2 linked regions of the Tistrella bauzanensis genome follow. The protein of the gene in region 1 interacts with the protein of each later gene in a pairwise test. Links are inferred from orthologs where the notes say so. Each region holds a gene or a part of one and is shown on either strand. Other genes may lie near its edges.

Region 1 (15,877 bases):
CGGCCGCGACACGCGGCCCGCCACGGGCATCGGAAATCTCGGCATGCACCATCACGACACCGTCACCGGCGCGGCCCTCGATCCGCGCAAGGGCGGCCACACCGCGTGGCAGCACCGGCCCCAGCCAGCGCTGATCCAGCGAGACCAGCCGGGTCGGTCCGGCCTCGAAGGCAGCCGCGGCCGCGGCCCGCATGGCACGCTCCAGCAAGGCCTGCAGAATGCCGCCATTGATCAGGCCGCGCTCTGCCCCGCCCTTGTGGAAGGGCTCGATCCGGTCGATGACGGCGCGGGCACTGTCGGCCCCCGCCGCCTCGACGCGGATGGCGTTGTGGATCGAGACCGGCTCGGCCGACAGCCGGGCCGCTGCCTCGCGGATCCGCAGCATGCCGGCATCGGTCACGCGAATGCCCCCGCTTCGGCCTTGGCACCGGCGGCGGTTGCCGGCGACACCGGTACGGCCGCATGCAGCGGATTGGGCATGGTTTCGCCATAGCCCATCTCGGTGGTCACCTGCGACACCACGCCGTCGCCGATGACGTCGAGCACCGCATGACGCTGGCCTGCGGGCTTGGTCCAGTGGAACGGCCCCCAGATGAACTGCTTCCAATAGCTCTCGGCCATCTCGATCCAGGTTTCGAGCAGCAGCTTGCTCTCAAGGAAGCGATCCATGCTGACCACCATCCACGAGATCACCGCCTGACTGTCGCGGCAGCCATCGCAATGACCCGAGGTGCAGCAGAACTTCACCGTCTTCAGGTCGGCCGCCCAGGTGTTGAAGAACGGCAGCACCGGATTGCCGTTCACCAGCCGCTCGGCATGGGTGTCGTGGTCCTGCGACAGCGAGGGGCAGACGTCATAGCCGAAGCGGCCGAAATGGCTGCGGCCGGTGATCATGGTGCGGATGTAATAGGGTGTGCTGACCACGGTGTCGGGATATTTGGCCCGCACCCGCAATGCCTCTTCCAGCAGATCGGCCTGACGCGCCAGGCCGGTCGGATCATCGGTGTCATAGGCGCTGTAGAAGTTGAAATTCACCCGGTTGCCGTTGTCGCGGATCCGGACGACCGTCTCCTCGATATGGTCGATGCCGTTCTCGGTGAGGGCATAGATGAAACCGGCACGCGGATCGTCGCGGTAATTGGCCAGAGCCGTGTCGAACAGGCCCTGGAAGGTCCGGCCGCTGGGCTTGATGCCGCGCAGCTCGTCGTCCATCGGGCCGCCACCGAACAGGGTCAGGCCGACCGCGACGTTCTCGAATCCCTCCATCGGCAACCGGCGCAGGCCGTTCGACGAGATGGTCACATGCGCCATGTGCTTGACATAGAGCTTCAAGCGGTCGGGAAACAGGGTGGGCTCGCCACCGATCACCAGAGCGGCATTCACCCGCCGTTCCTTGGTCTCCTTGATCAGGAAGGCTTCCAGCGCCTCAAGATCCTTGGCCTCGCGGGTGGCGGTGTCATGGCCGTATTCAAAGAACCAGCACCCCTTGCAGCGGATATTGCAGGCATTGGTCAGGTGATATTCGCTGACGCGGATCTTCCGCGAAAAGCGGAGCACCGCTTGCAGCCGGTCACGCAGCGCATCGTCGCCATCGAGAAGGGTCTCAAGGCGTTGCATGCGTTCGCGCGTGACACTGCGGTTGTCGTCGGACTTCATAAGGCAGCCCCTGTCGTCACGGGATTGAATCGTCGGGGGTCGTGGAAACCGGCACGGGCCGCCTGACCGCCATCGGCCGGGCAAACGGAAAGCGTCCACGCGACGCGTCCCACGCCGGCATATCGTCCATCATCCGCGGTCGGTTCATCGAGGGGCGGCCGCCACAACCGGTGCGCTGCCCCCCTCAGCCGTTACTCGGCGGCCTCGGCATAGCGGACCCAGTCCGCGTCGCCGTTCAGCATCGCCTCGACTTCCTGATGGAACCAGGCAAGAGCCTGTTCATAGCGCCCGAAGACCAGATGATCATTGGCGCCTGAATTCAACCCGGCCTGGATCGCTTCCGACCGGTCGCTGTCTTCCTCGGTGACATCGAAGACGACATGCATGCTCTTCGACCAGATGTCCTCGGCGGTCTTGCTGTTCAGATACTTCGGCGGCACCAGCGTGTAGGCCGGCAGCTTGCAGTTGTCGATTCCGTCCGGCCAGGCCTGGAAGATCGCGCAGTGATCCGGCAGCACCGCCAGCATCAGGTTCGGGAAGATGGTGTACAGCACCGTGGAGTGATCGCGCAGATTCCAGGTCGAACGATCCTGGTCACGGATTTCGGGGATCGATCGCTTGGGCAGCACCACACGGGCATGCGGCGACAACCGGTCGAAGCCGGCGGTGTTGTCCATGAACACCGGCCAGATGGTTTTCGTATGGGTGCGGCGGGTGTGATAGTTCTCAAGGAACGTATCCAGCGCCAGCTTCCAATTGGTCTTCTTCTCAAGCTGGGCCGGGCGCCACACGACATAATCTGCGGTGCCGATATGCTCAAGCTCATGGGCCATCGGCCCAAGCCAGGCGTCGACATCCACCTTGGGCGCGGTCGGGTCCGCCTGCACGAACACGAAGCCGAAGCGTTCGGTGCAATGCAGCTGCTTCAGCCCCATCTCCTCGCGCTTCATGTTGGGGAAGCCCTCGGCGGCGGGCACGCCCACCAGCTTGCCATCGGTGCCATAGGTCCAGGCATGATAGGGGCAGACGAAGCTGCGCTTGTGGCTGCCGCATTCCTCCCACACCAGCTTGGTGCCGCGATGGCGGCAGACATTCAGGAAGGCATTGACATGGCCATCCTGGGTCCGGACCAGCAGAATCGGAATGCCGGTCACGTCCAGGGTCTTGTAATCGCCGGGCTTGGGCAGTTCGCTGCCATGGGCGACGATGATCGGGTTGCGCCGGAAGATGACCTCGACCTCGCGCTTGTAGCGCTCAGGGTCGGTATAGCGGCTGACCGGGTTGCGATATTCGGTCGGATCCATCTCGGTCGTCCGGCGGTCGATCATGTCGAACACTCGTTCGATCAGATGAACCTGTGTGGCGTGATCCATGGCGTCCTCACACATATGCTTATTGGGGCATTGGGCGCCGCGATGACCGCTGCCCACCATTCCTGATGCATCATTCGCCTGGAACGGGAGGATGGCGTGCCTTGAGAATCAAACTCTCTTTAAAATATACTTATGGTTGCGTCTCGCTGCAACGCAGGAATTAATATTTGCGCAGATAACACGCGTATTGCGACAATTGACTAAGATACGACAGAAGCGCTGCGAATCTCATCCATTAGCCCTGAGGCGGCTGCCTGGACAGGGTTAACAGACACGCCAGAGTTGTGATCAAGAAAAAGCCCCGGCCCTGCGCGTCTGCGCAGGGCCGGGGCGGTGTGGCTCAATGATGCCGGGGCATCCATGGCAATCCGTCCCCGCAGGGCCGGATCGGCGGGTTGTCAGCCACGCGGCTGCAGCACGGCACAGGTCGTGGTGGCGTGGGCATAGAGCGTGCCGTTCAGATCCTCCAGCCGGCCTTCGGCGGTAGCGATCATCCGGCCGGTGTGAATGGCCCGGCCGATCGCGCACACCGGGCCGGCGCTCAACGGCAGCGCCTTGACCATGTTGACCTTCAATTCAACGGTCGTGGAACCCACACCCGCCGGCATCAGGCTGTGGATGGCGCAGGCGACAGCGGCATCCAACAGGGTCGCCATATAGCCGCCATGGGCGACGCCCATCCCGTTCAGAATATGGGGGCCGGGTTCGGCCGCGATCTCGGCTTCGCCCCGCGTGATGCGGACCAGCCGGAAACCCAGGGTCTCGCCGATCGGCGACAGTGGGCCCGCCCGGTCGATATAGGCCTGCAACTGGGCCAGACCGTCCAGCCCCGATGCCAGATCGGCGGCCCCCGCCGTTCCATCGGATGGCGGCAGCTGTGTCGTCGCATCCGGCGCTGTCACGCCCGCCCCGCTCATGCCATCACCGTTCGCCGGCGCAGCATCCACATGCCGCGCATCGTGCAGATCACCTCGTCCTTCTGGTTGAAGGTGGTATAGAGCAGCTTGACGATGCCGCGATCGGGCTTCGACCGGCTGGGGATCACCTCGGTCACCTCCAGCACCAGGCGCACGGTGTCGCCCGGCCGCATCGGCTTCAGCCAGCGGATCTCATCCAGACCGGGGGAGCCCATCGACGAGCCGCTGACGATCCTGGCTTCCAGAACCAGCTTGAAACCCAGCGACAGGGTATGAAAGCCGCTGGCGATGATGCCGCCATAAATGCTCGCCGCGGCCGCCTCGCGGTCGACATGGAAGGGCTGGTCGTCGAACTGCCGGGCGAAGGCGATCACCTCGTCCTCGGTCACGTGGCGCGACGGCGTGTTGAAGGTCTGGCCGGGGGCGAAATCCTCGAAATAGAGGTCGGTCACGGGCAGGCCGCTGGCGGCGGATGCGGTTTCGGCTGGCACGGTATCGGCAGGCATGGGCAAACCTTTTCCTGGGGCCTCTTCATCGCGGACCCTTGAAACGAACGTTTGATCCGCGTGAGTATGCCCGTTTCCGAGCGCGCCGTCAGCCCTCGCCGCCGGTCGCCGCCAGGAACTCGTCCTCGGTCCAGACCTCGATCCCCTTGTCGCGCGCCTTGGCAAGCTTCGATCCGGCGGCAGCCCCGGCCACCAGGATACCGGTTGCCGACGACACCGCGCTGGCCACCGTTCCGCCATGCTGCTCGGCGCGGCGTTTGGCGGCATCGCGGGTCAGTTTCTCAAGCTTGCCGGTGAAGACCAGGGTCTTGCCCGACAGAACCCCCGAAACCTGCGCCGGAATATCGGCCGCCACCACCTCGATCTCATCGATCAGCCGGTCCAGCACCTCGCGGTTATGGGCTTCCGCCATGAAATCGACCAGTGCCTCGGTCACCACCGGGCCGATGCCGGCAATGGCATCCAGATCGGCGCGCGCTGGGCTTTCAGGGTCGGCTGCCGCCTCAAGTCCCGCGCGCCAGTTCTGAACCGTCCCGTAATTGCGGGCCAGAAGCTTTGCCGTGTTCTGCCCGACATGGCGGATGCCCAATGCGAAGATCAGCCGGTCGAGCGGCAGTCGCCGCCGCTGTTCAATCGCCTGCAACAGGTTGTCGACCGATTTCTGTCCCCATCCGGCGCGGCTCGTCAGGTCGATCTCGCCCGTCGTCTGTCGCTGCGGCAGGGTGTAGATGTCCACCGGCCCGCGGATCAGGCCGTCCTCGAAAAACGCCTCGACCTCCTTGCGGCCCAATCCCTCGATATCCGCGGCGTCACGCGACACGAAATGCTTCAACCGTTCAACCGCCTGGGCCGGACAGATCAGCCCGCCGGTGCAGCGGCGGATGGCCTCGCCCGGCTCACGCACCGCATGCGATCCGCAGCGCGGGCAAACGGTCGGCGCCTCGAACGGCACCGCATCCGCCGGCCGTTCGGCCGTCACCACCTCCACCACCTGCGGGATCACGTCGCCGGCGCGCTGCACCACCACCAGATCGCCGATCCGGATGTCCTTGCGGGCGATCTCGTCCTCGTTGTGCAACGTGGCGCGGGCCACCACCACGCCGCCGACCGTGATCGGCTCAAGATGGGCAACCGGGGTCAGTGCGCCGGTGCGGCCCACCTGGATCTCGATGCCCAGCAGCCGGGTGCGGGCCTGTTCGGCCGGAAACTTATGGGCGATCGCCCAGCGCGGCGCCCGCGCGACCTGCCCCAGCAGGGTCTGCCAGTCCAGCCGGTTGATCTTGTAGACCACCCCGTCGATGTCGTAATCCAGGCCGTGACGGTCATTGCCGATCGCCCGATAGCGGGCGATCAAGTCATCGGCGCTGGTGCATAGCTGGCGCAGGGGATTGACCGTGAAGCCGAACGCTGCCATCCGTTCCAGCGCCCCCCACTGGGTGTCGGCCAGCGGTGCCGACAGCTCGCCCCAGCCATAGGCGAAGAATTTCAGCGGCCGGCTGCGGGTGATCTCGGGGTCAAGCTGGCGCAGCGATCCGGCGGCGGCATTGCGCGGGTTGGCGAACAGCGCCTCTCCGGCCGCGGCGCGGCGTTCGTTCAGCGCGGCGAAATCCGCTTTGCCCATATAGACCTCGCCACGGATCTCGACCAGATCGGGGGCATCTTCGGGCAAGATCTCGGGCACGCTGTCGAGGGTCAGCAGATTGCGGGTGATGTCCTCGCCCTCGGTGCCGTCGCCACGGGTGGCGGCCACCGTCAGGCGGCGGTTCTCGTAACGCAGGCTGGCCGACAGCCCGTCGATCTTGGCCTCGGCGACCACCTCGACCGGCGCATCCTCGGCCAGGTTCAGCCCCTTGCGGGCGCGGGCCAGGAACTCCACCACGTCGTCGTCGTCGAAGGCATTGGCCAAAGACAGCATCGGCCGGGCATGACGGACCTTGGCAAAGCCTTCGGCCGGTGCTGCGCCGACCATGCGGTTGGGGCTGTCCGGGGTCTGGAGTTCGGGATAAAGCGTCTCCAGCCGGGTCAGATCGGCGCGCAGCGCATCGTATTCCGCATCGCTGATCTCCGGCTGCGCATCCTTGTAATAGCGGGCGTCATGAAACCGGATCCGCTGGACCAGCGCCTTGTGCTGCGCGCGGGCCTCATCAAGCGTCGGCTGCGCTGAAGCGGCGATATCTGGGCGCTCGGTCATGGCCGGAAGGCTCCGTGAACAGACGGGACGACAGGTAGGGGGCCGCGAGGTTTACGACGCCAGAGGGCGCGGATCAAGACGGATCACCCGCATGGCGCGCCGGCCCCCCATGGCAATCAGGCGACGTCGCGCGATGCCAGGCTCATCAGCCGGTCGGCGGCGGCCCGGGCCTCGGCGGTCAGTTCGGCGCCCGACAGCATCCGCGCCACCTCTTCGCGTCGCTCGGTCGCGTCCAGTGCCCGCACCTCGGTCAGCGTCTGGCCATCCTCCACGCGTTTGGCGACCCTCAGATGCAGGTCGCCGCGGGCCGCGACCTGCGGGTTGTGGGTTACCACCAGCACCTGTGCATGGCCGCCCAGCCGCTGCAACCGTTCACCCACCGCATCGGCGACGGCACCACCGATGCCGCTGTCGACCTCGTCGAAGACCAGGGTGCCGGCGCTGGCGGTGCGTGCCAGCACCACCTTCAGGGCCAGCATCAGCCGCGACAACTCGCCACCCGAGGCCACACGGGCCAGCGGCCCGGCCGGAGCGCCCGGATTGGTGCGCACCATGAACTGGCAGCGTTCGGTGCCCTCAGGCCCCCAACTGCCCTCGGGTAAAGGGTCGAACGCGACCGCCAGTTCCACCCGGCCCATCCGCAGCGGCACCAGTTCGGCCGAAATCGCCGTCACCAGGGCATCGGCCGCGCCGCGCCGCGCCGTCGACAGGGCGGCTGCCGCCGTCTTATAGGCGGCACGCGCGGCCGTGGCGGCGGCGGCAAGTTTGGCAACCCCGCCGATGCCGCCATCGATCAGATCCAGCCGTTCGCGGAGGTGCCGCGACAATTCGGGCAGGTCTTCGGTCGTCACCTGATGGCGGCGCGCGGCCGCCCGCAATGCATAGAGCCGGTCCTCCACCGATTCCAGGCTGTCTTCGCCCAGATCCAGGTCGGCCATCAGCCGCTCGATGGCCGCAACACCCTCGCCGATCTCGATCGAGGCCCGTTCCAGCCCGGCCCGCAGCTGCGCCACCCGCGGTTCCGTATCGGCATCAGGCAGGCGCTGCAGGGCGCGGTCGGCATCCAGCAGCCGCATCTCCAGGCCGGGTTCGCCGTTCAAGGCATCGAGCGCCGCATTCAGCGCCGACACCACCCGGTCGGCATTCTGAAGCCGCTGACGGCGGGCAACCAGGTCGGCCTCCTCGCCCGGCTCAGGCTTCAGCTTCACCAGGTCGGCAAGGCTGGTGCGAAGATGATCCTCTTCACGGCGCACCGCCTCGGCCTCGGCCTCGGCGCGATCGCGGGCGGCATCGGCTGCCTGCATCTCGCGGAAGGCACGCGCGGTGGCCGCGCGCAAGGCATCGTGGCCGCCGAACTGGTCCAGCACATCGCGATGGGTGCGCGGGTCCAGCAGGCCGTGCTGATCATGCTGGCCGTGGATCTCGACCAGATAATCGCCGATCTGTCGAAGCAGCGTGACACCCACCGCCCGATCGTTGATCCAGGCGCGGCTGCGGCCATCGGCGGTGACCACACGGCGCAAGGTCAGCGATGCTTCAACGGGGATCGCCTGTTCGTCGAGCACCGCCCAGACCGCATGGCCAGGGGCCAGCTCGAAGACGGCGGTAACCGATGCCTGCGTCGCGCCGGCGCGGACCAGCCCGCTGTCACCGCGCGCACCCAGCGCCAGGCCCAGCGCGTCGAGCAGAATGGATTTGCCGGCACCGGTTTCACCGGTCAGGACGGCGAGACCGGACCCCAGGTCGAGATCCAGCCGGTCGATCAGAACGACGTCGCGGATCGAGAGGCTTGCGAGCATCCGGCCTTCCGTGACGGTTGCGGGCGGGCCCAGGCGCGGTCAGTCGCGCGGGCCCTGCCCGACCCATTCGAGACGACGGATCAGAACACCGAGCTGAAGGCCCGGCTGATCCACGAACCCTTGTCTTCAACCGGGCGCAGATCGCGACCGGTGAGCAGGGCATAACTGTCCTCATACCACTCGCTGCCCGGATAGTTGTACCCCAGCACGGCGGCCGAGGTCTGGGCCTCCCGCTCGATGCCGAGCGAAAGATAGGCCTCGGTCAGCCTGTGCAGGGCTTCCGGCGCATGGGTGGTGGTCTGATAGCGTTCAACCACGGTGCGGAACCGGTTGATCGCCGCGATATACATGCCGCGCGTCAGGTAATAGCGGCCGATCTGCATTTCCTTGCCCGCCAGATGGTCGCGGGCCAGATCGATCTTCAGGCGCGCATCGCGGGCATAGGCGCTGTCGGGGAAGCGGCGCACCACCTCCTCGAAGGCTTCCATCGCCTTGCGGGTCATGTCCTGATCGCGTCCGACATCCGAGATCCGCTCATAGTTGCACAGGCCCACCAGGTAATAGGCATAGGCAACATTGGGATTGCCGGGATGCAGGTCGATGAAACGCTGGGCTGCCGCGATCGCATCCTCGTATTCATTGGCCTGATAATAGGAATACGCGGCCATCAGCTGCGCTTCCGTGGCCCAGGTCGAATAGGGATGCTGGCGTTCCACCTCGTCGAAGCTGCGGGCGGCATCGCGATATTCGCCCTGGTCGAGCTGTCCCGCCGCCTCATTGTAAATCTGGTCGACCGGCCGTTCCACATAGACCGGCTCGTCATTGTCGCTGGAGCACGCGGCGAGCACGGTCATGCCCGCCAGCAGGATGCCAGCCCGCGCGATCTTCCGGCCGCGGCCCGCCTGTGCCGCCATCCGCATCGCGATCGCCCGTTCCGTTGCGACTGCCTTCGCCATCCGCTCCCCGTCACGCTTACTCGGTGTCACGCACTCAAGCCCTGCCCGCCACTGCAGCCGGCCGGCGCCACGCCCCCGAACCACCACAGACAACAGTCCCGGGTCAGGCGGCCGCTACTATATCACTCTTGTCCCGGACGAACAGAGCCGTGGCGCATCGATGCGCGCGTGCCCCGGCAATGCCACGGCATCCCCCGCCGCCGCCGCATTCCGCCGACGGCGGCGGCCGGCCGTGCGTCATTCTGTTGCGCACCATGAGACCGGAATACCGATCATACCGATCATGATGGAAAACCGCCCCCGCAGGCTCCACCTCCGGGCCGACGGCCTCCCATCACGCGGCAGGGCGTCATATCCGGATATGACTGGTGCATCAGAAACGTACAGCGTTGGCCAAGACCGCGATGGGATGAACAGCGCATGCCGGAATGACAGCACGGCGCACATAATCCATCGATCTCCGCACCCACAGGGCGCAAGTCGCAGGCGAGACATGGTTCAATTCTCACTTTGAAACAGCATTTCGATTGCAGCCGGACGGCGCTGAATCGGCTTGGGCCACAACCCTGACCATTTTCTGGAAGCAGCGACAGAGTTAATATTTTGTTCATGATACGCCGTTACGCGTTCATGAGGCTGCCTGGTTTCAACCAATTCTTTGATCGCTGCTTTTATTGTCGATGCAGGCCGGAGAATATATTCATGCATTTCGCTGCAAGCTCTGGCTCGATGAATTTGAAGCGTGCGAAAGAATCCCGGAGCAACCGACGGTATTATGTGAAGAAGTCACTTTCTAGCGCGAATATCTCTGGCGATTGTTTCCGTGCCCGTTATGTCTGTTCGGCGAACAAGAATGATTACTCGAAGTTCTGTTTGACAAACCTGTTCATGCGACCGCAAATATGAGCAACAAAAACATGCACAGAGACGCCTGCGCTATGGGGGAACTGGCAAGACGTGTCGATAATTTTGTCGGAGAGCGTATCCGTCTGAGGCGGACGCTGCTCGGCATGACACAGGAACATCTGGCGGCAGCGCTCGATATTTCGTACCAGCAGGTGCAGAAATACGAAACTGGTCTGAATCGGGTCAGTGCTGGCCGTCTTTATGAAATTGCAACCAAACTTGGGGTGCCAGTTGCTTTCTTCTTCGACGGCCTCGAAGAGATTGCGGACAGTATAGATCTGGATGCGCCTAAGGAACATGGCGGCAAGAACCGGTCGACGATCGAGCTTGTCCGCTACTTCACTGATATCACCGACCAGACCTTGCGGACGGCAATCATTCGCCTGATCAAGGCCTTGTCAGAAGGCGGACGTCGCGACGGGACACCGCTCGCGCCAGATCTGGACGTGGACAATCTGCTGGCCGACGACCGCGAGAGATCGTAGCCGTCGCCGGTGGCACCCCACGGCCCTGTCATGCCCACGCCTGCATGGCCGATCGAAGACCACTGAAAAACCCGCGCCGTCCCAGGGAAACGGCGCGGGTTTTTTTGTGTCGGGTGACGGTCCACTTTGCGATACGGCTGAGGCGACGTGGTCGCGGCGGTTCGCGGCTCAGGCCGCCGCAACCTGATGCAGTTGACCGGCCTCTGCGACGCATTCGGTATAACGCCACGCCGTCGGATCGGCGAACAGCTTGTGCAACAGGGCGTTGTTCACCCCATGCCCCGGGGCCAGCCCCTCGAAGCGCGCCAGCAGCGGTGCACCGGCCAGATACAGATCGCCCACTGCATCCAGTGCCTTGTGGCGCACGAATTCGTCGGCAAAGCGCAGCCCCTCAGGGTTCAGCACCGCCCCGCCATCGACCACCACGGCATTGTCCAGCGACCCGCCGCGACCCAGGCCCGCCGCCCGCATCTGCTCCACCTCATGAGCAAATCCGAAGGTGCGGGCCGCAGCCAGCTCGCTGGCAAAGCCGTTCGCGGTCAATTCAAGTTCGATCCGCTCGCGGCCGATCACCGGGTTTTCGAAGTCGATCGTGACGTCCAGAATCCAGCGGTCGGCGGGAACCAGCCGCACCCGCGATGCACCCTGCTCCAGCTCGACCGGCTTCAGCACCTCAATGAAGCGGCGCGCCGCCGCCTGCTCGGTGACGCCCGCGCAGTCGATCAGGAACAGAAAGGGGCGCGAACTGCCGTCCATCACCGGCACTTCCGGCCCGTCGATATCGACCAGCAGATTATCGATCCCGGCCGCGGCCAGCGCCGCCATCAGATGTTCAACCGTCGACACGCTCGCCGCCGGCCGGTCACCCATAGCCGGAACGCCCAACATGCTGCACAGCCGGGTGTTGATGATGGTGTCATGCCGCGCCGGCACGATCACGCCCCCAAGATCGGTCCGGCGGAAGCGGATACCGCTGTCCACCGGCGCCGGGCGCAGGATCATCTCGACGGGCATGCCGCTATGCAGACCGATGCCGCTGCACCGCATCGGCACGGCCAGCGTCCGCTGACGGACGACGCCCAGAGGCGCGGCACGGCGGAAGAAATCGGCGCTGTCGTGGATGTCGTTGAGGTACACGGTCAAAGGCTCCGTTCACAAATGCGGCCGGTCGGCATGTCTGTTCGGCAATGGGTCGATCGGCGGTGCGACACCGTCGTCTGCGGATCGTCGTGGTCTGCCGAAACAGGCGGGCCATCTGTCGGCCAGCGTGGATCCATGGCGGGATCCGTCAGTGAACAGGTAGCAAGCCGCGCGTCAGCTCACAAATCACTCTTTGTTACCAATTGTAACAGCACCACCGTCATCAGCCGTGACATCGCCGGGCAGGCATGACGGCCAGGGTGCCCGCCCTGGTGCCGATTCGAGAAAAGATGCCATTTCAAAAAAAGAAGACGCCGGCCCGTGCCGTGACGGCACGAGCCGGCGCCCGTCTGCGCGCTTCCGAGCGACCGGACGCGCAGGCTTGCAGCCCGGGGCACCACGGCTGCGCATCGCCTCCGCCCAAGATGGCGGAACGCGATCGTCGCGCGGATCCGTCGGTGCGGCCGGCTTTATCGGCAGACCTGGCCACCGCGGGCAGATCGCGGCAGGCCGGGTCGTCTATGGCGGAGCCGCCATCCCCCAGGCCCCGGCGGGCCGCCGAAGCGGCCGGCCGGCCCGGGGATGACGCCCGTCAGGTCGTCGGGCTCAATTGGCCTGACGGCGCAGGAAGGCCGGGATCTCCAGCAGGTCGGTCTCCTCTTCGGCCGCGCGCGGGGCGGCAGAGCCTTCGACATGATCCAGCCGCGGCGTGCGACGGGGCTGTTCGTCTGCCGGGCGGGCCGGCACATCTGCCTCGCGGCGGTGGCCACCCGTCATCCGCTGCAGGAACGACAGCTTGCGGGGGGCCGCTTCGGTGGCCGGGCGATCATCGACCACCGACCGGTTGGCCGTCTCGGCGACGCGGGCGGTGGCAGGCAGGTTCAGCGCGCCATCATGCGCCTCGGCATGCGACTGGGCCGCATGGGCCGGGCGCTCGGGCGCCCGCACCGGCTCCGGCGCGATGAAGCTGCCATCATCCACCTCGCCCCGCGGCATCTGCGGCTGGCCGCCACGGGCATCGCCACGGGTGGTGGTGATGACCGGCGCCTGGCTTTCCATCGCCGGGCGCTGGCGGTTCATGCCGCCGCCGGCGGCCATCTGCGGCGCATGCTGCATGGCGGCCGCCTGCTGGGCGTCGGCGCGGGCCTGGGCCTGCGCGGTCGCATTGGCCTGGGCCTGGCCACGGGCGGCAGCTTCGGCTTCCTGTTCGCGGCGGGCGCGCTGGCGGGCGACTTCCTCGGCATCGATGCCCGTTGCCACGACCGACACGCGAACCGTGCCTTCCAGGCTGGGATCGAAGGTCGAGCCGAAGATGATATGGGCGTCGGGGTCGACTTCCTCGCGGATGCGGTTGGCGGCCTCGTCGACCTCGTACAGGGTCATGTCGCCGCCGCCGGTGATGTTGATCAGCACGCCGCGCGCGCCCTTCATCGACACGTCGTCGAGCAGCGGGTTGGAAATCGCGGCCTCGGCGGCCTCGATCGCGCGGTTGTCGCCACCGGCCTCGCCGGTGCCCATCATCGCCTTGCCCATCTCGCTCATCACGGTCCGGATATCGGCGAAGTCCAGGTTGATCAGGCCGGGCATGACCATCAGATCGGTCACGCCGCGCACGCCGGCATACAGCACGTCGTCGGCCATCTTGAACGCATCGGCAAAGGTCGTGCGCTCATTGGCCACCCGGAACAGGTTCTGATTCGGGATGACGATCAGGGTGTCGACATACTTCTGCAGTTCGTCGATGCCGGTCTCGGCCAGCCGCATGCGGCGGGTGCCCTCGAAATGGAAGGGCTTGGTCACCACACCGACGGTCAGGATGCCCTTTTCGCGGGCGACCTGGGCGATCACCGGTGCGGCACCGGTGCCGGTGCCGCCGCCCATGCCGGCGGTGACGAACACCATGTGGCTGCCGTCGAGATATTCGGAAATCTCTTCCATCGTCTCCTGGGCGGCCGCGCGGCCGACCTCGGGGCGCGCGCCCGCACCCAGACCATGAGTGATCTGGTGGCCAAGCTGGATGCGCCGCTCCGACTGGCTCTGGCTCAATGCCTGGGCGTCGGTGTTGCAGACGATGAATTCGACGCCCTCAAGCTGGGCGTTGATCATGTTGTTGACCGCATTGCCGCCGGCGCCGCCAACACCGATCACGGTGATGCGCGGGGTCAACTGCATGCTGTCGGGGATGCTGAGATTAAGGGACATTGTGTTGCCTCCTGGTCGCTCGGACTTTGCTCGATGGACCCTGCCGCAGATCGCCGTCGCAGGGCCCCGGAAACTTTGGGACGCGGGTCAGACCGTCTGACCCCCGCCGGTCATCTAGAAGTTCGCCTTCAGCCAGCGGCCAAGCCGGCCAAGGGTGCCGCGGCCGGCATCGGGGCCGGCATCACGCTCGCCCACCTCGCCCCAATCGGCCACCGCATGGGCGATCAGCCCGGTCACCACCGAAAAGCCGGCGCCACCCGACTGCTCGATCTCGCCCGAGGCCGCGATCGGCCGGCCCAGCCGAACCTGACGACCCAGCACCCGGCCCGCCAGCTCACGCAGGCCCTGAAGCTGCGAGGCGCCGCCGGTCAGCACCACGCGCTTGGCGCCGACATCGGCCAGGCCGCTTTTTTCAAGCTGCTCGCGGATCAGTTCAAGGGTCTCCTCGATCCGCGGCCGGACGATGTTGACCAGCAGAGAACGCGGCACGTTCTGCACGCCGTCGGGCTCGCCCACCCGTGGCAGTTCGATCAGTTCGCGCGCATCCGATGGCGTGGCGATTGCCGAGCCGTACAGCGTCTTCATCCGCTCGGCATGAACCAGCGGGGTTTCCAGCACCTGGGCGATATCGCGGGTGACATGCAGGCCGCCGATGCCGAAACCGTCGACATGGATGACGCTGCCATTGAAGAACACGGCCATGGTGGTGCCGCCGCCGCCCATGTCGACCACGGTGGTGCCCATGTTGCGCTCGTCATCCACCAGACAGGCCAGGCCGGCGGCGAAGGGCGAGGCGACGACCGATTCGATTTCCAGGTGGCAGCGGGCGATGCACAGCTCAAGGTTCCGCCAGGGGCTCGACTGGGCGGTGATGACATGCATGCTGACACCCAGCCGCTCGCCATACATGCCGCGCGGATCCCGGATGCCGCCGGCCTCGTCGATGGAATGATCGACCGGCAGGGCATGAATGACCGCGCGCTCATCGCCCGCGAACATGCGCCGCCCCTCGGTATAGATCCGTCGGATATCGGCATCGGCGACCGCGTGGCCGGCAATCTCCACCTCAAGGTCGATCAGATGGCTCGCCATCACCGTCGACGGCAGGGCCACCACCACCCGTTCGATGGTCTCGCCCGACATCTGCTCGGCCGCATGCACCGCCGCCAGAATCGATGCCTCGGCCTGGACCATATCGACGATCAGCCCGGCACGCAGGCCGCGCGCCGCCTGATGGCCGATGCCGCGCACCCGCCAGCGGCCATGCCCGTCGCCTTCGGCGATGAAGCAGACCACCTTGGTGGTGCCGATGTCGAGTGCCGCAATCAGGCCGCCGCGCCCCTTCGCCATTCCTGGTCCCACCTTCCATCCATGATCCTGCGGGCCGTTTGCCGCCCTGTCGGGGATCTGCGCGTTATCGTTCGGGTCGTCTGGTCCGTGTCGTGCCGTATCGTGCGTCGTCAGGCGTCGAGGCCGGGGCCGGTCGCCGCCACCCCCGCCTTGGCCGGTGGTCGCTTGATCACCGGCTTCATTCGTTCGGCCAGACTGGCCGCATCGGTCAGCCGCACCGCGAACTGGCCGGCGATCCTGAGGTCGACGCTCGTGATCGCCCGTTCCAGAATGCCGTGCTCCTTCTCAACCGCCGCCAGCCGCTGCCAGGCAGCGGCCGCACCGGTCGCCGGCAGGCGCACCACCACGCCGTCCTTCAGGTGCACATCCCACCGCCGCCCGCCGACCCGGACACCG
Region 2 (15,753 bases), on another replicon or contig:
CTGGTGCTGGTTCTGTCCCTTCTGCCGGTTGCCGTGGCCTCGATGCTCCACGCGCTGGCCGGCCTGTCACACACGAGGTCGCGCCATGACGCGACGCATCCCGGAGTGCCGCAGCCGTGATCTCGATCGACCGCCTGTGCCTCGCCCCATCTATCCGCACCGGTGCCGAGAGGAACTGGCTTCTGGCCGGCCTTCTGGCCGGAACCATTCTGATCATCAGCATCGGCGAAGCCTTGGGCGCGGTCTTCCCCGACACCCTGCCGGTGAATGAAACACGCGCCCTGACCATGATGGCTGTGCTCGGCTTCGCGGCCATGATCGGACGCCGGCCGGCCATGCGGCCGCTGCGGGCGGGGTCTGCCGGATCGCGTGTGTCGGGGCGGATCATCCTGGTGCTGAATGCGAGCCTGCTGGTCCTGGTGGCGGTGCTGGTCATGGCGACGCTGAACGACCGGCAGCCGGCCGCCTGGTTCTTGATCGACCGCTACACGCTGCCGACCATTCTGTCGCTGCACGCCGCCAACTGCCTGTCGCTGTTTTTGACCCATGCGACCGCCGGCAGATTGCCGCAAACCGCGATAGCCACCATTTCAGGCGGCCCGACAGCCGTCTTCGCCCGTCGCCTGCTGCCTTTCGTGCTGATCACCGCGACGACCGGACTGATTGCGGCACCCGCGCATGCAGCCATGCCGATACAGATCGTTCTGGTCCTGGTCGCGATGTCCCATGTGACCGTCGACATGGCCCGGCTGGCCCGGGGCCGCACGGCCTCCGGCGTGCTGGCGGAGATAGCACCCGACACCGAGGCCGGCTTCACGGCCATCGCGCGGGCCGCCCGGGTGATCGGCGGCGGTGCCTGCCGGGCAGGCATCGTGCTGGGCGCCGCCTTGATCATGGCCGCGGCCTGGCCGCTGCTGACCGGCACGGGTGTGGCGCGGCTCGCGGGCTGCATCGCCGTGTCGCTGGCCCTGGTGCCGTTCGCCGCCGCCTGCCTGCTGAACGAACTGGCCCGGATGCCGGCCAAGCTGTCGGCGGCCTAACGACAAGATCGGCCCGGCAGGCCTTCAAACAGAAAAGCGCCGGATGCCCCTCAGCGGCATCCGGCGCTTTTCAATATCGATGGCGGCCGTCTATTTCTGAATCTGCGTCGCCGCCGTCTGGCCGAACAGGATGCTCTTGCCGGCTTCGGTGACGGTGGGGCGGTTTGCCAGCGGTTCGCCCTTTTCATAGGCACGCAGCGTGGCCGGGCGGGCGCGGATGGCATCGAACCAGCGGCGCAGGTCGGGGAAGTCGTCCAACTGCTGCTGCTGGCGCTTCCAGGGCACGATCCAGGGATAGGCCGCCATGTCGGCGATGGTGTAGTCGTCGCCGGCGATGAAGGCGCGGCCATTCAGCCGGCGGTCGAGCACGCCATAGAGCCGGTTGGTCTCGTTGACATAGCGGGTGATGGCATAGGGGATTTTTTCCGGCGCGTAGAGGCCGAAATGATGGTTCTGGCCGGCCATGGGGCCAAGCCCGCCCATCTGCCAGAACAGCCACTCGGTGACCGTCTTGCGGCCGCGCGGATCGGCGGGGCCGGGCAGGAAACGGCCGGTCTTCTCGGCCAGATAGAGCAGGATGGCGCCGCTTTCGAACACCGTCAGCGGCTCGCCGCCATCGGCCGGAGCATGGTCGATGATCGCCGGCATCCGGTTGTTGGGCGAAAACGCCAGGAAGTCGGGCTTGAACTGGTCGCCGGCGCTGATATCGACCGGATGGATGGTGTAATCGAGCCCGGCTTCTTCCAGGAACATCGTGATCTTATGGCCGTTGGGGGTTGGCCAGTAATACAGGTCGATCATCTCACGGGGCCTTCCTTGGCAGGCGATGACCCGGTCTCGCCGCAGAACGCGGTGTCGCCGGGAGATGCTGTGTCGAGCAGGAACAGGGCCGGGCGCAGCACGGCCTCAAGCAATGAACGGTCGGAGCGGGTGCGGGCCAGTACCCGGATGCCCAGCAGCAGCCCCAGGAAGTGGCGGGCCAGATCCTCGGCCGGCAGGCGGGTGGTGATGGTGCCGTCGCGCTGACCCCTGGTGACGCAGTCCAGGAAGAACGCCTCCATCCGCATCTGCACGCCGGCCACCGCCTGCCGGAAGCCGGGATCGCGGGGCGTGGCCTCCAGGGCCGCGTTGATCGCCATGCAGCCGCGCTGCTGCGGATCGCCGACCGACCGGTCGATGATCTCGGCGAAGAAGCCGGCGATCGCCTGACGCGGCGGCACGCCCTGAAGCCGGCGCACCCGGTCGCCGAAGGTTTCCTCGACATAGCGATCGAGCGCGCGGTGATAGAGCGCGCGCTTATCGCCGAACGCGTTGTACAGGCTGGCGCCGGTGATCCCCATGCCGGCGGTCAGGTCGCGGATCGACGTCGCCTCATAGCCATGCGCCCAGAAACACTGGATCGCCGCATCGAGCACCGCCGCTTCGTCGAACTCTCGGGGCCGGGCCATGGCTGTCTGTCGTCCTCGGCTGATATGGTCGTCGTGATCAGTGCAATGCGGTTGCATGTTGCCATCCGCATCGCTTGACGGCATTTTAAATCGATCGATCTAAAACGCAAGCAGCGACCACGGAGCGGTGATGACCCAGGCGGAAACCACAGGACCGGCATCCGGCCCCGGCAATACCCTTCGGGGCGTGCTGTGGGCGGCGCTGTCGGTGGCGATCTTCTCGGGCTGGTTCGTCGTCACCCGGTTCAGCGTCGCAGAGGCTGGCGGCGTGTCGACGCTGACCGTCTGGGACATCACCGTGCTGCGCTTCGGCGTCGGCGCGGTGATCCTGCTGCCGGTGCTGCTGGCACCATGGCTGATGCGCGGCCGCCGACGGCTTCCCCCTGGCGCCGGCCGCGAAGGGTTGCTGTTCGCGCTGTTGTGGGGCGCGCCCTTCGTGCTGCTGATCGCGCTTGGGCTGCAACTCACCTCGGCGGCGCGCGCGGCGGCGGTGACGCCGACCATGATGCCGGTCTTCGCCGGCCTGTTCGGCTGGCTGCTGCTGGGCGACCGGCCCGGCCGGCTGCGGCTTGCCGGCTATGCCGCCATCGCCGCCGGCCTGCTGGGCCTGATTCTGGCCGGCGCCGGCCTGCACGGCATGCGGGCGGTGGCCGGTTTCGCCGCCATGCTGGGGGCGGCGGCATTGTGGGCGATCTATACCCTGCGCTTCCGCCGAAGCGGGCTGACCGCCCTGCAGTCGGCGGCGCTGATCTGTGTCTGGTCGGCGCTGCTGGTGGTGCCAGGCTATCTGATTCTGGGCCTTGGCCAGTTGCAGGCGGCTCCGCTTCACGAGGTGCTGGTCCAGGCCGGCTATCAGGGCGTGCTGATGAGCGTGGTGGCGGTGATCACCTTCAACCGCGCCATCGCCCTGCTGGGTCCGGCGGCGGCCACCGCCATGATCGCGCTGATCCCCGTCACCGCCTCGCTGCTCGCCTTTCTGGTGCTGGGTGAGGCATTGAGCCCGGCCGAAATCGTGGCGGTGCTGGTGATCGTCGCCGGCGTGCTGCTGGCATCGCGATCGCCATCTCCCGCCATGTCCTCCACCCCGTCTCCCCGACACTGACACGAGGCATCCTGATGATCCGCTTCTATTTCCACCCGACCCCCAACCCTGCCAAGGTGGCGTTGCTGCTGGAGGAAACCGGCCTTGCCTATGAGGTGGTGCCGGTGGATACCAGCAAGGGTGAACAGCACGACCCGGCCTTCCGGGCGATCAATCCCAATGGCAAGGTGCCGGCGATCGTCGATACTGACGGCCCCGGCGGCCGCGAGGCGCGGGTGTTCGATTCCACCGCCATCCTGCTCTATCTGGCCGAGAAGGCCGGCCGCTTCACCGGTGATCCGCAGGACCGCCCCGAACTGCTGTCATGGCTGATGTTCATCGCCTCGGGACTCGGCCCCTATTCGGGCCAGGCGGTGCACTTCCAGCATGCCGCCCCCGCCGGGCTCGACTATGCGGTCAACCGCTATCGGCGCGAGGCCGAGCGCCATTATCAGGTGCTGGATGACCATATGGCTGGCCGCGACTACATCGTCGGCGACGACTACACCATCGCCGATATCTCGGCCTGGGGCTGGCTGGAGCGGGCCTCGCGGGTGCTGAAGGGCGCCGAGCCGCCGCTGGCCGGCTTCCCCAATCTGGACCGCTGGTTCAAGGTCATCGATGCCCGCCCGGCCGCTGCCCGTGCCCGCGCCGTCGGCCGCGACATCGCGTTCAAGACCACGCGTGACGAGGAAGCCCTGCGCGCCCTGTTCCCGTCGAACTACCCGCCGGCCTGATCGCCCGCCCGGCCGGCGGCGACGGCCTGATCGACGGGCAGGGCCGAGATCGCGACCAGATCGAGGCGCGCGTCCAGCCCGTCGACCGGGGCGGCGACCAGCCGCTGCAACCGGCTGCGCCGGGGCCGCCAGCCGGTGGCCTCGGCCGCGTCGACCACGCCGGCCTCGGCGAGCGCCACGGTGCCGGCGACCCGGTTGTGCTTCTCGATCTTGGCGGCCAGATTGACCGGCGCGCCGATCACGGTCAGTTCCAGCCGGCTGGCATCGCCGACCGCGCCGAACACCACCCGGCCGCCGGCGATGCCGATGCCGATCGCCACCGGCTCCTGCCCGGCCCGGCGGCGCGCATCGTTCCACAGGCCGACGGTGTCGAGCACCGCTTCGGCCGCGGCCATGGCCTGCGCGCAATGGCCGGCTTCGGGCGTGACCGCGCCGAAGGTCGCCATGATGCCGTCGCCGAGGAATTTGTCGATGGCGCCACCCTCGGCCTGGATCACCGGCACCAGCCGCGACTGGTAATCGGCCAGCAGGCTCATCAGCGCGTCCGGGGCCATCCGCTCGCTCATCCGGCTGAAGCCGCGGATGTCGATCATCATGATCGCCGCCACCCGCTCAACCCCTGATCCGGGCTGGATGGCAAGCCCGGTCTCGGCGATCCGCCGCGCGATGTCGGGGGCGAAGAACCGGGCGAGCGAGGCGCGGGCCGCCCCTTCCTCTTCGGCGCGCACCAGCATGTCGCGGGCGCGGGCCAGCCCGGCCGCCAGCACGGCGGTGACCACCAGGATCACCACGATCTTGTCGACCTCGGCGCCGATCAGCACGCGCGGGCCGCTCATATAGGCGACATAATCACGGGTGATCACCGACATGCCGCCGCCATCCCACAGCGCATAGAACAGCAATACCAGCCAGCCGGCCGCTGCCGCACCGCCCGCCAGCAGCACATAGCCCGGCTCGAACCGCAGGCAGCGCAGGGCGATGAAGATGAACACATACATCAGCGTCGGCGCCTTCAGATAGAAGGCGGCCGGCTGGTCGTACTGGATGTGGAAACTCCAGATCAGCCCGATCAGCAGCGCCATGTCGATCACCACCGACAGCGCCAGGAACCATCCCGGCAGTGGCCGGCGCCAAGCGATCCACATCCGGGTCACCGTGAACACGGTATAGATCAACAGCACCCAGGGCACCGGTTGGAACATCATGTCCGATCCACCGGCCCGGGGGCTGAAGGCATAGAGGCTGGCGAAGAGCACGATCACGCCCAGTTGCGCCCAGCCCACCACCCGTTCGGCGGCGGCCTGACTGTCGGCGATGGCGGCCTGAAGCCGCGCCGGCATGCCCCCCGGCGGTTTCCGCATCCACCCGAATGCCATCTGCCCTGCGTCGCTCCCCCTGAAGCCCGGCCGCGCCCATATGGGGCGCCCCATCTGCATCCGACCTCACGGGTCAAGACTAGGCGGTGGCACCGGCCGCGGCCACCAGAATGCGCCGGGCCGTCGACAACCGCCGGCCCGGCATCGCATGATGGCGGCCGGCCGCACGCCGGAGCATCGACACGGGAAGGCATTGCCCCATGTACCGCTTGTATATCGCCAACAAGAACTACTCGTCGTGGTCGCTGAGGCCGTGGGTGCTGATGCGGGTGCTGGGTATTCCGTTCGAGGAATGTCAGGTGCCGTTCGGCGGCACGGTCAACTGGCAGGCCTTCCGCGCCTTTTCACCCGCCGGCACCGTGCCCTGCCTGGATGATGACGGGCTGGCGGTGTGGGATTCGATCGCGATCATGGAATATCTGGCCGAGCGTCATGCCGGCGTGTGGCCGGCCGAGACCCGCGCCCGCGCCTGGGCACGGTCTGCCGCCGCCGAGATGCATGCCGGCTTCACCACGCTGCGCAGCCGCTGCCCGATGTCGTGCGGGGTGCGGGTGCGGCTGCGCGACCATCCGCCGGCACTGGCGCGCGACCTGAACCGGCTGGCCGAATTGTGGGGCGAGGGGCTGGCGCGGTTCGGCGGGCCGTTCCTGGCCGGGCCCGCCTTCACCGCCGTGGATGCCTTCTTCGCGCCGGTCGCCTTCCGCATCCAGAGCTATGGCCTGGTTCTGGGCGGTGCCGCCGATGCCTATGCCGCCCGGCTGCTGGCCTTGCCGGCGATGCGCGCCTGGTATGATGCCGGTCTGGCGGAACCGTGGATCGAGCCCGGTCATGAGGCAGAGATGGCGGCGAGCGGCACCGTGCTGCAGGATCTGCGCGCCACCGCCCGCTGACCCCGCCGGCGGCAATCCGGTGCCGCCCACCATTCACCACATCGTCAGGAGCAGGCAGTCCCGATGTCGTCCCCCATTTCCTATCGGCGCGAGATGCCGTTCGATTATGGCCGTCTGGAAACCGTGGCGCCGGGGCTGCGGCGGATCGTGGCGCGCAATCCCTCGGCCTTCACCTTTCACGGCACCGGCACTTATGTGGTGGGGGAGGGCCGCGTGGCGGTGATCGATCCGGGGCCGTATCTGCCGGAGCATGTGGCGGCACTGCTGGCGGGGCTGGGGGATGAGCGGGTGAGCCACATCCTGGTCACCCACACCCATAACGACCATTCCCCGGCGGCCGCCTTGCTGAAACAGGCGACCGGCGCCGAAAGCTGGGCCTTCGGTCCCCATGGTGCCGGTCGCGCGGGCGCGGATGGCGGCGGTGCGGCGGCGGTGGAGGAGGGCGGCGACCGTGATTTTCAGCCCGATCACCTGCTGGCCGATGGCGATGTGATCGCAGGCCAGGGCTGGACGATCGAGGCAGTGCATACCCCCGGCCATACCTCGAACCATCTGTGCTTCGGCTGGCGCGAGGCCCGGACGCTGTTCTCAGGCGATCATGTGATGGGCTGGTCGACCAGCGTCATCGCGCCGCCGGATGGCGAGATGGCGGCCTATCTGGCCAGCCTGCACAAGCTGCTGGATCGCGACGACGCGGTCTATTGGCCGACGCATGGCCCGGCGATCACCGACCCGCACCCCCATGTCCGTGCCTTCATCGCCCATCGCCAGGCGCGTGAGGACCAGATCCTGGCGGCACTGGCGGCGGGGCCGGCACGGATCATGGAGATGGTGCCCGCGATGTATCAGGGCACCGATCCGCGGCTGTTTCCGGCAGCGGCGCGGTCGGTTCTGGCGCATCTGCTGCATCTTGAGACGCGTGGATTGGTGACGGCGGGTGACGGCGCGCCGCTGGACGCCATCTGGCAGCGGGGCTGACGGCGCCGGTCAACGGACGGCGGTCCGATAGTGATAGGCGGGCAGGCTGTTGGGGGCTTCGGTGCCGGCTGGGGCTTCGGTTTCGGCCGCGCGTGCCTGCATACGGTGATGATCGGGTGACCGGGTGCAGGCCGGGTCGGTGGCGCGGGCATCGCCCAGAATCGCCAGCGCCTGACAGCGACAGCCGCCGAAATCGATGTCACGCCGATCGCAGGACCGGCAGGGCTCGGGCATCCAGTCCGTGCCGCGAAAGGCGTTGAAGGCCGGGGCGTCGGCCCAGATCCGATCCAGAGGATGATCGATGACCGACCAGATCTCCAGCCCCGGGATGGTCTCGGCTGCGTGACAGGGCAGCACCCGGCCCGCGGGCGTTACCGTCAGCACCATCCGCCCCCAGCCGCCCATGCAGGCCTTGGGGAAGCGGGCATAATGGTCGGGCACGACATGATCGATGGTGATCCGGCCGGCCAGATCGCGCTTCAGCGCCTCCACCTGCCGGACGGCGTCCAACGCCGCGCTACGGGTCGGCAGCAGGGCCTGGCGGTTGACCTCGGCCCAGCCGTGATACTGGGCATGGGCCACCTCCAGCCGGCCGGCGCCCAGCGCGATCGCCTGATCCACGATTGTCGCCACCCGCGCCAGATTGGCGCGATGGACGACCACGTTCACGGTCAGCGGCAGGCCCGTCTCGGTCACCCAGCCCGCCACCTGCCGTTTTCGGGCGAAGGCGCCGCTGCGACCGGCGATCCGGTCGGCGGTTGCGGGCTCGGCATCCTGGATCGATAGCTGGACATGGTCGAGCCCGGCATCGGCCAGGGCCTGAAGTCGCGCCTGCGTCAGCCCCAGCCCCGAGGTGATCAGGTTGGTGTAGAGTCCCAGCCCGGCGCAGTGGCCGACCAGCACCTCCAGATCAGAGCGGGCGGCCGGCTCGCCACCCGACAGATGGACCTGAAGCACACCCAGTGCCGCCGCTTCGCTGAACACCCGCATCCAGGTGTCGGTATCGAGTTCGGCGGCGCGTGCCTCCAGCATCAGCGGGTTGGAGCAATAGGGGCAGGCCAGCGGGCAGCGATGGGTGAGTTCGGCCAGAAGGCCCGCAGGCGCGGCCGTGGGCGGGGCGGCTGGGCGGATCGTCATGACAGCACCATCAATCGCTTGGCGACCATCTGGCCCAGCAACATGCGGGTATCGCCGGCGACCCGCTCGGGTGCTGCACCCGACAACGCCACCAGATCGGCGATGATCTGGTCCAGGGTCGCGGCACCGGTGCAGCGGCGGATAATTTCCAGCGCCACCGGGTTGGGTTCGATCAGGGTTTCCGGGGCGAGCAGGATCCAGCGGTCGCGGACGGTGTCGTGGCGCAGACGCACGCCACGCGCCAGATGCGGCCGCGCGCTTCCGGGCAGGGCGTCACCCGACGGTTCGCCGGTCATGTCCAGACCTTGGCGTCATCGGTGGGCTGCCAGGCGCCCGGCGGCGGGTGGCCGGCGACATAGGCGTGCCACAGCGCGTCCAACTGTGCCCAGAGCACATCGGTCTTGAACACCAGCGCCGCCATCACCGCCTGCTGATCGGTCGGTGTGACGGCATGACGGCGAACGTAGTCCAGGGCGAAGGCCGCGTCGCGTTCGGCCTGCGGCGGGCGGCGGGTGAAATAGGTCAGGGCCGCGCGGTCGACGAAATCGTAATGGGCGAGCATGCCGCTGACCCGCTCTCCGATCACCTGCGGCGAGAACAACTCGGTCAGGGACGAGGCGATGGCGTCGAGCAGCGGCCGTTCGGCGCAGAAATGCACATAGGCCCCGACCGCGAAACGGGTCGCCGGCAGCACGCCGCGCCCGGCCGTGACCATGGCGCGGTCCAGCCCCAAGGCGTCGGTCAGCGCAAGCCAGCGGGCGATGCCGCCATCCTCCGCCCCTGCGTCGCCCCCGCTTCCGCCACCCCGATCCTCGCCATCATGATCGGTGATCCGTTGCCGCCAGGCCCGGCGCAGCGCCGGATCGTCCATCCGGGCCAGGATGGTGGCGTCCTTGATCGGGATCCGCGATTGATAGTGATAGCGGTTCAGCGCCCAGGCCTGCACTTCCACCCGTGTGCAGGCGCCGCCATGCAGCCGGCGGTGAAAGGGATGCAGATTGTGATAGCGCGCGGCACCGATCTGGCGCAGCGCCGCTTCAAGCTGGTCGGGGGTGAGGGGGGCTTCATCCGGCGCGGTCACAGGCGGATCTCCATGCCGTCATGGGCGATCGCCCAGCCGGCGGCTTCCACCAGCCGCTGCTGCGGGGAGCTGTCGATCAGGACCGGGTTGGTGTTGTTGATGTGCATGTAAACCTTCAACGGCACGTCGATGCCCTCCAGCGCCGCCATCGATCCCAGCGGCCCATCCATCGCCAGGTGCCCCATGCGGGCGGCGGTTTTGGGCGACAGACCCAGAGCCGGCATCTCGTCATCGGTGAAGGTGGTGCCATCGAACAGCAGCAGGTCGGCACCGCGCACGCGCTCGCGGACCGCATCGGTCACCGCCGCGCAATTGGGTATGCACACCGCCCGGCTGCCGCCCGCCTGGAACAGGAAGCCCAGCACCCGGCCGTCATCGGCGGCGGTCTCGGCTGCCGTCCAGGCGGTGGTGGCGTCTTCCATATAGAGCGGCACTTTGCCGGGCACCGGAAAGGCGGTGACCGCAAGGCCGCCCGCCATCGTCACCGGCACATCCACCGGCAACGGCCGGCGGGCCACCATGTCGGGCGCCAGCACGTTGAACACGGCGTTGTCGCGCAGGATGTCCAGCGCCCGGGGGCCGGCATGGATGGTCAGGGGCTGGCGCTCCCGCAGGGTCAGCAGCCCGGCCACATGATCGATGTCGCCATTGGTCAGGATGACATCGGTGATCGGGCTGTGGCGCCGGCTGTCGGTGACCCGGGGATGCAGAGCGGGTGTGGCCAGGATCTGCGTGCGCAGATCGGGCGATGCGTTCAGCAGCACCCAATCGCTGCCATTGGCGCTGACCGCCAGGCCCGATTGGGTGCGCGGGCGCACCCGAGGATCACCGGCCCAGGCCAGCGCGCAGACCGGGCAGCGACAGTTCCATTGCGGGGAGCCGCCGCCCGCCGCGGCACCAAGAATGACGACGCGCAAGGTGAGCGCTCAGGCGTCGCTGTCTTCGGGCATGGCGATACCCGGCTGGGTATCGGCCATCTCGGCGCAGGCATAGCAGTTGATTTCCATGCCAAGGCGGGTTTCGACGATCATCGGCGTGGTCCAGGACATGAGGTCTGATCTCCGGTTCGATGGGCGCTCCCTGAAGATATGGGAACGCCCGGCGCTGTCGCCAGTCGAAACGGTCGAACGCCCGGATGGTTCCCGGCCGGAGGGCCGCTTACCCGGTCATGTCAGAGAGAGCACCGGTCAGGCCAGCGACAGCACTGCCGCGCGCGCTTCGGCCTCGGCCGCGTCTAGCGCCTCGTCGGTCACGGCTTCCACCGGCTCGCGGGTGCTGCGGCGGGCGCGCTCGCTGGCCGATTTCAACTGGCCACAGGCCGCGAGAATATCGCGGCCGCGCGGCGTGCGCACCGGCGAGGAATAGCCCTGATCGTTCAGATAGGTGGCGAAGGTGCGGATCTGGGTCCAGCTTGAGCATTCGAAGGTGGAGCCGGGCCAGGGGTTGAACGGAATCAGATTGACCTTGGCCGGCACGCCGTCGAGCAGGCGGACCAGCTCGCGCGCATCGGCCAGACTGTCGTTCACGCCCTTCAGCATGACGTATTCGAAGGTGATCCGCCGGGCATTGCTGGCCGCCGGATAGGTCCGGCAGGCCTCCATCAACTCGGCGATCGGATATTTGCGGTTGATCGGCACCAGCATGTCGCGGACGTCATCGGTGACCGCGTGCAGCGACACCGCCAGATTGACGCCGAGTTCCTCGCCGCAGCGCCGCATCATCGGCACGACGCCAGAGGTGGACAGCGTGATCCGGCGGCGCGACAGGGCCACACCCTCGCCATCCATCACGATCCGCATCGCCTTGGCGACGGCATCGAAATTATACAGCGGCTCACCCATGCCCATCAGCACGATGTTCGAAATCAGCCGGTTGGCATCGGTCGGGGTCGGCCATTCGCCGAGCTGATCGCGGGCGACCAGCATCTGCGCCGTGATCTCGGCGGCCGACAGGTTGCGCACCCAGGTCTGGGTGCCGGTGTGGCAGAACTTGCAGGTGAGCGTGCAGCCCACCTGAGACGACACGCACAGCGCGCCGCGTCCGTCATCGGGAATGTGGACGGTTTCCACCTCGCGGCCGTCGGCGAAGCGCATCAGCCATTTCGCCGTGCCGTCGGTGGACCGCTGATCGGCGGTGATCTCGGGCCGGCCGATCACGAAGTGATCGGCCAGTTTCGCCCGGAACGCCTTGGGCACGTTCACCATGTCGTCGAAGCTGCGGGCGCCGCGGAAATACATCCAGTGCCACAACTGCTTGGCGCGAAACGGCTTCTCGCCCAGCGCCGCCATTTCGGCTTCGAGCTCGGACCGTTCCAGCCCGATCAGCGTGCGCCGACCATCGCCCGGCACCAGGGTGGCGGGGGCGGTGGTCTGCGCGATCTTCTCGGCCGCACCCATGCGCCGCGCCGAGGCTGCGATCGCGGGGGAGACGGTGGCGCCTTCAGGCGCCGGCTGGACGATGACGGTCATGGCGTTGTGTGGTTACTCAAAGGTTGGAGATGAGGGGGTTGGAGATGAGGGGGTTGGAGATGAGGGGCGCCGCGCGGCTCAGCCGCACTTGCTGATTTCGGTGACCCCGGCCGTGACGCCCGACAGGCTGTAGGTATCGGTGGTGGTGACATCGCCCTGGCGGGCGGTGCCCTTGACCACCATCGTGGCGCCGCCACGCATGGCGTCGAGCAGGCGGCGGTCGGTGTCGGCGTCACGCGCCCAAGCGGCCTCGCCATCGGTGAACAGGCGGAAATTGTTGCCGCCGATGGTGACCGCGACTTCGGTGCCCGGCTTGTAGGCATAGCCCGCGAACACGCTGACCTCGGTGACCATCCGGCCGCCGCTGTTGCGGCGGTTGACCATCACGCGGGCATCGCCGCGGCCCTTCACCTCACCCTGGCGTTGCTTCGGCGGGCTCGCGATCCAGCATGATGTGGTCTTACCCGAGCCGGATTTGAAGCCGGTCCAGTCGCCGAAGGTGCCAAGCAGGCTGATCTCCTGCGCGGCGGCGGGCGCCATGCCGGCCACAGGCATGGCGACGACGGCGAACACGAGGGCGGCGGATGCCAGCGCAAGACGGCGGAAGGTGGAGGCGGAAGGACGGTTCATCTGGTCACCGGTATCTGGTGGACCCGCTGGAGCGGAAGCGGGTGCCCGGGCGGAGGGCGGCGAATGAGGCGGGTGAGACCCGGAAAGACTGGTTCCGGAGCCCGGGGATTTCAAGCACATGCTGGTCGATGTTCAACGCGCGGCATGACGGTTACAGTATCACGGGCGGCAATCACGGCCCACCATCCAACCGATATCGCGCGGCCACGGGGCCGATCCCTTGATCAGCGGATCGAGCCCCGCCATATCTGCCACGATACAGAGGTGGTCTCGCCGGGCCGCCATCCGCTGCCGTCATCCGATGAATGATGACAGGCTGATCCGGATGCAGACCCGGTCGGGACGTGTGGCCGACGATTGTCGTGATACCGGGCGCGTGGTGGTATGCTGCGGGCCGTGCCGGGGCGGCATCGGGACCAGAGCATGATTCCGGCGCCCGCCGGAGACGACTTATCGCACAGGCCCATAATTGTTTTCAAGGACCGGCAACCATGGCGTATGACACCCGCAGGGCATATGGCGCAGGATCGGGGGCGGCCGGGACGCAGGCCGCCGCCTTCGATGCCGGTTTGCGCGCCTACATGCTCGGGATCTACAACTATATGGCGTCGGCGCTGCTGCTGACCGGCATCGTGGCGGTGGCGGTGGCCAACACCCCGGCCGTCTATGAAGCGATCATGGGCACGGGCCTGCGCTGGGTGGCGATCCTGGCGCCGCTGGGCTTCGTGATCGCGCTGTCGGCCGGTATCAACCGGTTCAGCCGCGGCACCGTGCAGGTGCTGTATTGGCTGTATGCGGCATCGGTCGGCGTGTCGCTGTCGACCATCTTCATGGTCTACACCGGATCGAGCATCGCGCGGACGTTCTTCGTCACCGCCGCCGCCTTCGGCGCGCTCAGTCTTTACGGCTATACCACCAAGCGGTCGCTGTCGGGCTGGGGCTCGTTCCTGTTCATGGGGTTGATCGGGATCATCCTGGCCAGCGTGGTCAACATGTTCCTCGGCTCCACCATGCTGCAATTCGTGGTGTCGGTGGCCGGCGTGCTGATCTTCGCGGGGCTGACCGCCTATGATACCCAGCAGTTGAAGCAGATGTACGCCGCCAACATGGATGGCGAGACCGCCGGCAAGCTGAAGGTCATGGGCGCGCTCAGGCTGTATCTCGACTTCCTGAACATGTTCATGCTGCTGTTGCAGTTCATGGGCGGCCAGCGCAACTGAGTGACTGCCCGCATCTGTGATATGATGGAACGGCCCGCAGCAGATATGTTGCGGGCCGTTTCCATTCAGCCGCCATCACCGGTGCCATCATGACCTTCAGCCGCCGAGACCGCTTCCGCCTGCGCCTGCTGCTGATGGTCGTTCTGATCGGCGTGCTCGACGGCGGGCTGTACAGCTTCAGCTATGGTGTCGGGTTCGAGACCCAGGCGCGCGGCATCATCAGCGGTCTGCTGATCGCCCTGCCGATCGGCTTGTGGGAAACCTGGATATCGCAGATGGCCTTCGGCCGGTTCGTGCGCCGGCAGCGGGCGGTGATCACGGTTGCCATCAGCAGTCTGATCTATCTGTCGGCCATCCTGTTCGGGATTCATACCGGCGCCGTGATGTTCCATGACGACGAAGCGGCCGACGGGCTGATGGGCGTGTTTTCCGACGAAAGCTTCGCCTTCGCGATCGCCATCTCGCTGCTGATGAACATGGTGTTCCAGCTGCGCCGCATGATGGGGCCGGATGTGCTGATGCAGTTTCTGACCGGCCGCTATCATCACCCGCGTGAGGAAGAACGCGCGATCCTGTTTCTGGACATCCGCGGCTCGACCGCGATTGCCGAGCAGATCGGCGCCATCCGCTTCCTCGATTTCCTGAACCGGTTCTATGCCGATCTGTCGGAGCCGATCCTTGAGACCGGCGGCCAGATCTATCGCTATGTCGGCGATGAGATCATCGTGACCTGGGATCTGGACAAGGTGGCGCGCACCGGTGGCTGCTTCCGGCTGCTGCAACTGGCCGAGGCGGTGATCGCGGAACGCAGCCTTCAGTATCAACAGGTCTTCGGCGCGGTGCCGCGCTGGCGTGCGGGGCTGCATTGCGGTGTGGTCGCCGTGGGTGAACTGGGCGACATCCGTCAGGAAATCGTGCTGCTGGGCGATGCGGTGAACGTGACCGCCCGGCTGGTCGACCATGCCCGTGACACCGGCGAGGATGCGGTCGCCAGCGCCGATCTGGTGGAACGGATGGCGGCGGCGCCGCTGATGCCGATGCGGCTGCTGGGGGCGGTGGATATCCGCGGCCGGCGCGAACCGCTCAGGGTCTACGCGCTGGGGGCGCTGCCGCCGAACCGGACGGCCAAGGGCATCGCCGCCGATCCCGCGCGGGGGGGCGTGTCGGCCACCGCCTGACAAGTCCGCGAAAGCCGTGCCGTTGATCCGGCGGTTGTGGTGCGGCGATGCCGGGCATGCCAGGATGAGACCGCATCATCCCATTCGATGAAGGGAACCTCATGACGCAGATCCGGAAAATTCCCGTGCTTGTCACCGTCGCCATGCTGCTTGTATCGGCAGGTGGCGTCGCCAGCGCCCAGAGTTTTGATGCGCAGGCGCTGCCGGGACTGTCTCCGGGATCGCGCGATGCCGTCGCGAAGGACGCCGCTGATGCACCTGCCGGGCTTTACACGCTCGCCATTTCCCCCACCGGGCGGTGGGAAGCGTCGGCAGCGAAGAACCGGTCGACTGAAGAGCGCATTGCCAATGTGCTGCAGCGATGTGAGCATCGCGAGCAGGCGCCGTGCATTCTGGCGGTTGTCGACGGCCGGGCGACAGGGGAGACATCACCCCGGGCCAGCGGGCTCACCTATCCCGACGCCTTCGAGCTTGCCGCTGTTCCCTTCA

What was found.
Region 2: the proteins of ftsZ (region 1) and rlmN interact in binary tests that used the Escherichia coli proteins (3 or more experiments, as listed by UniProt). The link is inferred for Tistrella bauzanensis from one-to-one orthologs.

The regions. Positions count from the first base shown.
Region 1 is NZ_BMDZ01000001.1:124,132-140,008, reverse strand. Bases 11,834-14,742 are described here. They hold ftsZ (cell division protein FtsZ), read right to left. Parts: upstream 14,132-14,742; coding sequence 12,536-14,131; downstream 11,834-12,535. Other genes in these bases: ftsA (cell division protein FtsA), read right to left, coding at 14,246-14,742; lpxC (UDP-3-O-acyl-N-acetylglucosamine deacetylase), read right to left, coding at 11,834-11,926. Also shown: IEW15_RS00570 (hypothetical protein), read right to left, coding at 1-400; IEW15_RS00565 (radical SAM protein), read right to left, coding at 397-1,656; IEW15_RS00560 (aromatic ring-hydroxylating oxygenase subunit alpha), read right to left, coding at 1,848-3,029; IEW15_RS00555 (PaaI family thioesterase), read right to left, coding at 3,428-3,931; IEW15_RS00550 (MaoC family dehydratase), read right to left, coding at 3,943-4,452; NAD-dependent DNA ligase LigA, read right to left, coding at 4,541-6,643; DNA repair protein RecN, read right to left, coding at 6,760-8,442; IEW15_RS00535 (outer membrane protein assembly factor BamD), read right to left, coding at 8,523-9,398; IEW15_RS00530 (helix-turn-helix domain-containing protein), read left to right, coding at 10,316-10,789; more of lpxC, read right to left, coding at 10,958-11,833; more of ftsA, read right to left, coding at 14,743-15,481; IEW15_RS00510 (cell division protein FtsQ/DivIB), read right to left, coding at 15,592-15,877. UniProt on the Escherichia coli protein: Essential cell division protein that forms a contractile ring structure (Z ring) at the future cell division site. The regulation of the ring assembly controls the timing and the location of cell division.
Region 2 is NZ_BMDZ01000047.1:26,654-42,406, reverse strand. The notes cover bases 10,097-12,881. They hold rlmN (23S rRNA (adenine(2503)-C(2))-methyltransferase RlmN), read right to left. Parts: upstream 12,237-12,881; coding sequence 10,956-12,236; downstream 10,097-10,955. Other genes in these bases: IEW15_RS17595 (invasion associated locus B family protein), read right to left, coding at 12,315-12,866; pqqA (pyrroloquinoline quinone precursor peptide PqqA), read right to left, coding at 10,695-10,817; pqqB (pyrroloquinoline quinone biosynthesis protein PqqB), read right to left, coding at 10,097-10,685. In the rest of the region: IEW15_RS17670 (hypothetical protein), read left to right, coding at 1-120; IEW15_RS17665 (hypothetical protein), read left to right, coding at 117-1,040; IEW15_RS17660 (glutathione binding-like protein), read right to left, coding at 1,131-1,841; IEW15_RS17655 (TetR/AcrR family transcriptional regulator), read right to left, coding at 1,838-2,488; IEW15_RS17650 (DMT family transporter), read left to right, coding at 2,619-3,590; IEW15_RS17645 (glutathione S-transferase family protein), read left to right, coding at 3,605-4,306; IEW15_RS17640 (adenylate/guanylate cyclase domain-containing protein), read right to left, coding at 4,291-5,646; IEW15_RS17635 (glutathione S-transferase family protein), read left to right, coding at 5,883-6,572; IEW15_RS17630 (MBL fold metallo-hydrolase), read left to right, coding at 6,636-7,550; pyrroloquinoline quinone biosynthesis protein PqqE, read right to left, coding at 7,560-8,687; pyrroloquinoline quinone biosynthesis peptide chaperone PqqD, read right to left, coding at 8,684-8,983; pyrroloquinoline-quinone synthase PqqC, read right to left, coding at 8,980-9,768; more of pqqB, read right to left, coding at 9,765-10,096; IEW15_RS17590 (Bax inhibitor-1/YccA family protein), read left to right, coding at 13,358-14,086; IEW15_RS17585 (adenylate/guanylate cyclase domain-containing protein), read left to right, coding at 14,176-15,264; IEW15_RS17580 (hypothetical protein), read left to right, coding at 15,366-15,753.